Regions from separate parts of the Chitinimonas koreensis genome, predicted to be linked through region 2. Evidence: predicted binding sites of a transcription regulator. Region 2 holds the regulator's gene; each other region holds the start of a gene.

Region 1 (2,198 bases), 950 kb from region 2:
GTCGTCGAAGAACTTCATGTAGTCCGGGTCCTGCCAGCTGCGGCCCAGGCCGTCGTCGTAGCGGCCGGCCAGCCGCTGTTCGATCGAATCCACCGCACAGTTCACGTAGGCCCGGTCGGCCAGCGTCTCGGCCACCCGGCGCCGGTTGGCCTGGGCGTCGATCCAGCGCGAGGCGTCGAGCAGCGCCATCACCAGCGCGCGCGCGGTGTTGGGGTGACGGCGGGCGAAGGCCGCGGTGGTACCGAGCACCTTCTCCGGATGGCCGGGCCAGATCGCCTGGCTGGTCGCCGCGGTGAAGCCGGCGCGCTCGGCGATCGCGCGCTGGTGCCACGGCTCGCCGGCGCAGAAGCCGTCCATGTTGCCGACGCGCATGTGCGCCACCATCTGCGGCGGCGGCACCACGATGGTGTTCACGTCGCGCAGCGGATCGATGCCGTGGGCCGCCAGCCAGTAGTACAGCCACATGGCGTGGGTGCCGGTCGGGAAGGTCTGGGCGAAGGTCAGCGTGCGCGGCGCGGCGCGGGCCTTGCGGGCGAGCCGCTCGCCGTCGGTCGCGCCGTCGGCCGCCAGCCGGCTCGACAGGGTGATGGCCTGGCCGTTCTGGTTCAGCGTCATCAGCACGTTCATGTCGCACTGCGGCCCGCCGATGCCCATCTGCACGCCGTAGACCAGGCCGTACAGCGCATGGGCGGCGTCGAGCTCGCCGCCGGCCAGCTTGTCGCGGATCGCGGCCCAGCTCGCCTCGCGCCGCGGCACGATGCGGATGCCGTACTTGCGGTCGAAGCCGAGCACGGCGGCCATCACCACCGAGGCGCAGTCGGTCAGCGGGATGAAGCCGACCTGGACCTCTTCCTTTTCCGGCCGGTCGCTGCCGGCTGGATGCATCACTTCGGCGGGCTGTTCCATGCGGTTTCCTGTGCTGTGTGCCGCCCGAAAAAAAAAACGGCGCACTCCGACCGGTCGAGCCAGCCAAAGGACGCCGTTGTCCCTGGGCGCAGACGGCGAACCGCCCGTGCCACCGGAGCTATCCGCCGGCGGTCGAAACCGCCGGCTTGGGCTCCCAATCAGACTCCCCAACGAATCTGTAGCGTGATCCGGCTCGCCATTGAGCCGCGCTTCGAGGGTCGATATAGCAGGAGCCGTGCCAGCCCGTGGCGGCACTTCCGCGGCCGGCCTCGCCGAGGCGAGCAAGCGATTGGTTCGAAACGGTTTTTGCGATCATGGCGAGGTCCGCGGCGATCGGCCGGCGCCGCCATTCCCGCCGGCCGGCCCGCCCTCTGCGGCGCGGATGCGGCGCCGCAGCACGAAGCGGCCGTTGCGCTGCACCGCGGCTGGGCGGCGAGCGGGCCGGCCGCCTCAAAACGGCGCGCTTGCCAAGCCGCGCGCGCGGCGGTTAGAGTGCGGACAGCTTCCAACCGTATGACGCATCGCAACACGCCATGATCCGCCGTCCCGCCATCACCATGATTAAACGCACCGCGACCAAATCGTCGCGGGGCGCGCTGTGGTGTGCGCGGAAGGGAAGCTAGAACGCAAGCCCCATCCGCCGAATACCCAGAAGCCCCCGAGTCCAGCAGACCGGGGGCTTCGTCTTTTCAGGCCCGCCAAGGCCGCATAACGGAGAAACACGATGCCCAAGCAACTGACCCTGAGCGTGGACAACAACAGCGATGCGCTCGAGCGCGTGCTGCGCGTGGTGCGCCACCGCGGCTTCGCGGTGCGCCGCATGGAGGCGACGCTGCCCGAGACCGGCGAGCGGATGGAGGTGCTGCTCGAGATCGACAGCCCGCGGCCGTCCTGGCACCTGGTGTCGCAGCTGGCCAAGCTCGGCGAGGTGCGCACGCTGGCGTTGCGCGGCGAGGCGGTCAGCGTGTCGCTGTAAGGCCGGCCGTGAACGTTGTTGCAGGTGTTGTCGTAGGAGCGGCTTCAGCCGCGAATGGCAGAGGAGCACCGCCGTTCGCGGCTGAAGCCGCTCCTACAGGGGGCAGGCGAGCGTGAGCTTGCTGGCAGGCAGCAAGATCCTCACAAGACGCCGAACAGCTTCAGGACGATGAGCAGGCTGAGCGGAACGCCCAGCAGCCAGAGGATGAACATTTTCATGATGTCGCTTCCTTGTGGTTCGGCAGGGTGCCGGTTGGGCGGATCGGAGCCGGGCTCCGGGCCTGACAAGGAAGTCCGCAGCTTGCGTGCCATCGTTC
Region 2 (2,198 bases):
GGCGTGCTGATCACCGACCACAACGTGCGCGAGACGCTCGGCATCTGCGATCGCGCCTACATCATCAACGAGGGCAGCGTGCTCGCCTCGGGGACTGCCGAGGAGATCGTCTATAACGACAATGTGCGCCGGGTCTATCTCGGCGAGCATTTCAAACTCTGAGCCGCGCACCCAAAGACCGGCATGAAACCATCCCTCCAGCTCAAGCTCTCCCAGTCCCTCACGCTGACGCCGCAACTGCAGCAGTCGATCAAGCTGCTGCAGCTGTCCACGCTCGATCTGAACCAGGAGATCGAACGATTCCTGCAGGACAACCCGATGCTCGAGCGCGAGGACGAGGGTGAGCCCGAGACCCACGCGGTCCGCGAGGACGGCGCGCCGGCCGAAGGCCCGGCCGACTACGCCGCGCCGACGGCCGAGGCGCCGCCGGCGGCGGCCGAGGACGCGCCGGCCGGCGAGCCCGACTTCGACTTCGACGACGCGCTCGGCGACAACTACTGGAGCGAGGCCGCCGGCGGCGGCCGCCAGCGCGAGGACGACGACGAGTTCGACCCGCATGCCAACGTCGCCCGCGTGTTCACGCTGCGCGAGCACCTGCTCGAGCAGCTCGGCCTGCTGCCGATCAGCCAGCGCGACCACGCGGTCGCCACCCTGGTGATCGACGCGCTCGACGACGACGGCTACCTGACCACCCCGCTCGAAGAAATCTTCGAGCTGATCCCGGAATCACTGCGGGAGGAGCTCGAGATCGAGCTCGAGGAATTGCAGGTCGCCTGGCAATTGATCCGCCAGCTGGAACCCGCCGGCGTCGGCGCGGTCAACCTGGGTGATTGCCTGACCCTGCAGCTCAAGCAGTTCCATGCCGACGAAGCGGCCTGCGCGCTGGCCTGCACGGTGGTCGCCGACTGCCTCGATTTATTGGCGAACAAGGACTACAGTAGGCTCAAGAAGACGCTCAAATGCGACGACGAGGAACTGAAGGCGGCGCAGACGCTGATCCAGCGTCTCAACCCTCGCCCCGGTGCCGCGTTCGGCGCGACCGACACCCGCTACGTCGTGGCCGACGTGGTGGTCAAGAAGCAGCGGCAGGGCTGGACGGTTCAGCTCAACGAAGCCGCGATGCCCAAGCTCAAGGTGAACCAGTTGTACGCCAACATCCTGCGACAACACCGCGAAAACGGAGCCGGCCTGTCGGGCCAGTTGCAGGAGGCCAAGTGGCTGATCAAGAACGTCCAGCAGCGCTTCGAAACCATCCTCCGCGTCGCCCAGGCCATCGTCGAGAAACAGCAGCGCTTCTTCGAGCACGGCGAGGTCGCCATGCGCCCGCTGGTGCTGCGCGACATCGCCGAGGAGCTCGACCTGCATGAATCGACCATCTCGCGCGTGACCACCCAGAAGTACATGCTCACGCCGCGCGGCATCTACGAGTTCAAGTATTTCTTCGGCAGCCACGTCGAGACCGACTCCGGCGGCGAATGCTCGGCCATCGCCATCAAGGCGCTGATCAAGCAGCTGATCCAGAACGAAGACGGCAAGAAGCCGTTGAGCGACAGCACGATCGCCGACGTGCTCGGCAAGCAGGGCATCAACGTCGCCCGCCGTACCGTCGCCAAATACCGTGAAGCCTTGCAAATCCCTCCCGTGAACCAAAGAAAGTCCCTATAGCCGCCACCGACTCCCGCAGTCCGGGCGTCGGCCCGGCGGCATCCTTCAGCACAAGGAGAGTTGTATGAACCTGACCATCAGTGGGCACCATCTCGACGTCACCCCGGCCATCCGCGACTACGTGGAAACCAAGCTGGAACGCGTGACGCGCCACTTCGACCACGTCATCGACATGAACGTCACCCTGTCGGTCGACAAGCTGCAGCAGAAGGTCGAGGTCAACGTCCACCTGCGAGGCAAGGACATCCACGTCGAGGCCTGCGAGCCCGACATGTATGCCGCCATCGACCTGGTCGCGGACAAGCTCGATCGACAGGTCCTCAAGCACAAGGAAAAGCGCTACGGCGACCGTCACGCCGAACCGTTGAAGTACCAGGAGAGCGAACAGCCCGCCGCGTGAGCGGACTTGCAGCACACCTAATCGCACGCGAGGGCGCGGGAACGGTACAGGGACACCGTTCCCGCTTTTCTTTTGCGTGACCGCCGGCGCGCGAAGGCGGGAATCCATGCCTGCCGGAGCGGTCTGAACCGCA
Region 3 (2,198 bases), 840 kb from region 2:
CTCGGCGAGGGCGTTTACCTCGCGCCGGCGCTGTACGAGGCCGGCTTCGTCTCGGCCGCGCACAGCGAGGCCGATATCGACGAGACGCTCGCTGCGGCGGCGCGAGTGTTCGCCAAGTTGGGCTGAGCCGTCGAGCCCAAACAAAAAAGCCGCCCTCGGGCGGCTTTTTTGTTTGGTGTGCCGTTGCAGGAGCGGCTTCCGCCGCGAATTGCTTCAGGTCTGCGCTGAACCCGTTCGCGGCGGAAGCCGCTCTTGCATGAGGCGGCTTCCGCCGACGTGACCAGACGGCGGAAGGATCAGAAATCGTCCTGCGGATTGTCCACTTCGCCGGCCGGCGCGGCCGCCGAGTGATGCGCCTCCAGCGCGGCGATGCGCGCCTCGAGCTTGGCCAGCGTCTCGCGCGTCTTGGCCAGCACCGCCTGTTGGACTTCGAATTCTTCGCGGGTGACCAGGTCCAGCTTGGCGAAGCCGGCAGTCAGCACGGCACGGACGTTCTTCTCGATGTCGCGGGCCGGGCCGGTGGAGAGGACCTCGGACAGTTTGCCGCTCACTTCGTCGAACAGCTTCTGGGCAAGCATGGTGTGCTCCTGAAAATTGGAAGAATCGGCTGCAAGTCTAGCAAATCCCGCCGTCGGACCGGGCGGCGCACCATCGTCTTGCACTGCCCAAGATGGTGCACCAACAGGGTGCGAGGCGTGCGGGAATTCCCTCGGCATTCAGGCCATGTATTTGATCTGAAAGGAAATATAAACATGGCACGGGGCGTGCTAACCGGATTCCACCGAGTTCCCGGTTTTCAACTTCCAAGGAGCGAAGATGAAGTTCGTTAGCGCCATCATCAAGCCGTTCAAGCTTGACGAGGTGCGGGAAGCCCTCTCCGCCATCGGCGTGCAGGGCGTCACCGTCACCGAGGTCAAGGGTTTCGGCCGTCAGAAGGGCCACACCGAGCTGTACCGCGGTGCGGAATACGTGGTCGATTTCCTGCCCAAGGTCAAGCTCGAGATCGCCGTCAAGGACGACCTGCTCGAGCAGGTGATCGAAGCCGTCGAGAAGTCGGCCAATACCGGCAAGATCGGCGACGGCAAGATCTTCGTGTTCGATCTCGAACAAGTCATCCGCATCCGCACCGGCGAGACCGGCGCGGACGCGCTCTAAGCCCCGCCCAGGGAGGACAGAGATGAAAAAACTGCTTACCGCATTGGCGCTGATCGGCGCCATGAGCCTCGGCGCAGCCGGCTCGGCCTGGGCGGAAGAGGCCCCGGCGGCCGCGCCCGCCGCCACGGCCGAAGCCGCAGCCCCGGCAGCCGAAGCGCCCGCCGCCCCGGCCGCGCCCGATGCCCCCAAGCCGGCCGAGGCCGCCGCGGCACCCGCCGCCGAAGCCGCACCGGCCGCTGCCGCTCCGGCGGCCGCCGCGCCCGCGCCGGTCGTCAACAAGGGCGACAACGCCTGGATCTTCGTCGCCACCGCCTTCGTGATCCTGATGTCGATCCCCGGCCTCGCGCTGTTCTACGGCGGCCTGGTGCGCGGCAAGAACATGCTCAGCGTGCTGATGCAGGTGTTCGTGGTGTTCTCGCTGATCAGCGTGCTGTGGGTGGTCTACGGCTACAGCGTGGCCTTCACCGACGGCGGCGGTCTCAACGCCGTGGCGGGTGGCTTCAGCAAGCTGTTCCTCAAGGGCGTGACGCCCGACTCGGTGGCCGCCACCTGGTCCAAGGGCGTGGTGATCTCCGAGCTGATCTACGTGGTGTTCCAGGGCGCTTTCGCGGCCATCACCTGCGGCCTGATCGTCGGTGCCTTCGCCGAGCGCGCCAAGTTCGCCGCGGTGCTGGCCTTCGTGGTGATCTGGTTCAGCTTCAGCTACCTGCCGATGGCGCACATGGTGTGGTACTGGGCCGGTCCGGACGTCTACACCGACGCCAAGGCGGCCGAGGCGGCCACCGCAGCGGCCGGCTGGTTGTTCGCCAAGGGCGCGCTGGACTTCGCCGGCGGCACCGTGGTGCACATCAACGCCGCCGTCGCCGGCCTGGTCGGCGCCTACTTCGTCGGCAAGCGCGTGGGCTACGGCCGCGAAGCGATGACGCCGCACAACCTGACCCTGACCATGGTCGGCGCCTCGCTGCTGTGGTTCGGCTGGTTCGGCTTCAATGCCGGCTCGGCGCTCGAAGCCAACGGCATCGCCGCGCTGGCCTTCATCAACA
Region 4 (2,198 bases), 810 kb from region 2:
TGGAACACCGCGCCGTTGCCCATGCCCAGCCACAGCATGCCGGCCACCAGGGCGGTCAGCGCCATCCAGGCCTCGGGCAGGTCGCGGCCGACCAGCCACAGGCAGGCCGAGGCCAGCGTGTACAGCACCAGCAGCGAGCGGATGCCGCCGACGCGGTCGGCCAGCGCGCCGCCGATCGGCCGCATCAGGGAACCGGCGAACACGCACAGCGCGGTGTAGAAGCCGGCCTTGACCGGGTCGAGCCCGTACTGGTCGTTGAAATAGACGGTGAGCGAGGAGGCGAGGCCGGAGAAGCCGCCGAAGGTGACGCAGTAGAAGAACATGAACCACCAGGCGTCGCGGTCGCGCAGCACGGCGAGGTAGGCCGACAGCTTCTTGGCCGGCGGGCAGTCGGGGCTGTCGCGGGCGAAAGCCAGGTAGACCAGGAAGACCAGCGCCAGCGGCGCCAGCGCCAGGCCGAACACCGCGTTCCAGCCGAAAGCCTTGGCCAGCGAGGGCGCGAACAGCGCGGCGATGGCGGTGCCCGAGTTGCCGGCGCCGGCGATGCCCATGGCGGCGCCCTGGTAGTGCGGCGGATACCAGCGGCTGGCCAGCGGCAGCGCCACCGCGAACGAGGCGCCGGCCACGCCGAGGAAGACCGCCAGCAGCATCACCTGGCCGAAGCTGTGCACGCCGGCCAGCCAGGCCACCGCCAGCGCCGCCATCACGATCAGTTGGCCGATCGCGCCGGCGCGCTTGGGCCGCAGGTGGTCGACCAGCACGCCCATCACCAGCCGCAGCAGCGCGCCGGCCAGCAGCGGGGTGGCCACCATCAGGCCTTTCTGCGCCGGGGTGAGGCCGAGGTCGCGGGCGATGTGCACCGCCAGCGGGCCGAGCAGCACCCAGACCATGAAACTCAGGTCGAAATAGAGGAAGGCCGACAGCAGCGTGGGCGGGTGGCCCGCTTTCCAGAAACCCTTGTCCATCTGTGTTCTCCATGCGTGAAGACGCAAAAAAGGCGTCCGCGCTGGGCGGCGGGTCTGCGATGAGAGACCGCCGCGTAGCGAGGACGCCTTTGTCCGGATTCGAGGGTTCGACGTTGAACCGTTGTCTTGCCAGGCCAGCGGTCCGCCGTTGAACCGTTGGGTGCTGCTTCATTCTGGCGGAACGCTAACAGCAACTGCCGTGCCAGCGTCGTGGCCTAGCTGGATCAAGGGCTTGCAGGCATGATGGCCGCGGCGCGGCCCGGTCCGTGCGCGCGGTTTGTGCATTGCAGCAGCGGCATGCACCGCAGCTGTGCGGAGCGGCGGCGGCCGTCGCGGCCGGCCGGCTTGTATGACACCGGGCTTCCCGCTACCCTCGCGCCCTTTCTGAAAACGCACCGGCCCGTCGCCCGGGGAGGAAAACAGCCATGTCGTCCAACAAGAACAACGCGCCGTCCGGCGTCCTCGCCACGCTCGCGCTGGCCCTGCTGCTGGCCGGTTGCGGCGGCGGCGGCGAAGGATCGGGCCCGGCGCCATGGAACGGCGGCGGGAGCAACGGCGGTGGCGGCGTGGCGGTGGCGCAGAAGTGCGCGGCCAACAACCCGTACCGCCAGGACGCCAGCGCGGCCACCACGCCGGGCACCCTGGCCGACGAGAAGGCCTGGCTGCGCGCCTACATGGGCGAGGCCTACCTGTGGTACGGCGAGATCCCGGCGGTGAACGCCGCGGCGGCGGCCTACTCGGACGAGCGCGACGTCTACGGCTCGCTCGACAACTATTTCGAAGCGCTGAAGACGCCGGCGCGCACCGCCTCGGGCAAGCGCAAGGACCAGTTCAGCTTCATCTACCCGACCCGGGAATGGGATGCGCTGTCGCAGTCGGGCGCGGTGCTCGGCTACGGCATCGAGTGGCACATGACCAGCAGCACGCCGCCGCGCGGCCTGCGCGTGGCCTACGTCGAGCCGGGCTCGCCGGCGGCGGCGGCCGGCGTGCTGCGCGGCGACGTGCTGGTGAGCGCCGACGGCATCCCTGCCGACGCCAGCGCGTCGTCGGAAGTGGCGCTGATGAACGCCGCGCTCTACCCGACCGGCGCCGGCCGCCACGGCTTCGTGTTCAGCCGAGCCGGCGTGGTGCAGCCGGCGCTGCAGCTCGACGCGACCACGGTGGTCAAGCAGCCGGTGCTGGTGGCCAAGACGGTCGACGTGGCGGGCCAGAAGGTCGGCTACATCGCCTTCA

Evidence for each region. Region 2 encodes sigma-54, which starts transcription at its own class of promoters, with help from an activator protein. Its sites were predicted from a motif close to CTGGCACGCTTCATGCTT; they were not measured.
Region 1: a site for sigma-54 is predicted at 1,131-1,148, ahead of H9L41_RS06295 (CmpA/NrtA family ABC transporter substrate-binding protein). Genes of this name have one in related genera too.
Region 3: a site for sigma-54 is predicted at 753-770, ahead of glnK (P-II family nitrogen regulator). Genes of this name have one in related genera too.
Region 4: a site for sigma-54 is predicted at 1,154-1,171, ahead of H9L41_RS05705 (nitrate/nitrite transporter). Genes of this name have one in related genera too.

What each region holds. Positions count from the first base shown of each region.
Region 1 is NZ_CP060704.1:1,473,429-1,475,626, forward strand. It holds gene H9L41_RS06295 (CmpA/NrtA family ABC transporter substrate-binding protein) at 1-906, opposite strand, end outside; gene ilvM (acetolactate synthase 2 small subunit) at 1,631-1,882, shown strand; gene H9L41_RS06305 (hypothetical protein) at 2,023-2,193, opposite strand.
Region 2 is NZ_CP060704.1:525,398-527,595, reverse strand. It holds gene lptB (LPS export ABC transporter ATP-binding protein) at 1-162, shown strand, start outside; gene H9L41_RS02105 (RNA polymerase factor sigma-54) at 184-1,665, shown strand; gene hpf (ribosome hibernation-promoting factor, HPF/YfiA family) at 1,730-2,065, shown strand.
Region 3 is NZ_CP060704.1:5,338,439-5,340,636, reverse strand. It holds gene hemL (glutamate-1-semialdehyde 2,1-aminomutase) at 1-126, shown strand, start outside; gene H9L41_RS22755 (accessory factor UbiK family protein) at 297-578, opposite strand; gene glnK (P-II family nitrogen regulator) at 817-1,155, shown strand; gene H9L41_RS22745 (ammonium transporter) at 1,178-2,198, shown strand, end outside.
Region 4 is NZ_CP060704.1:1,335,952-1,338,149, forward strand. It holds gene H9L41_RS05705 (nitrate/nitrite transporter) at 1-965, opposite strand, end outside; gene H9L41_RS05710 (S41 family peptidase) at 1,391-2,198, shown strand, end outside.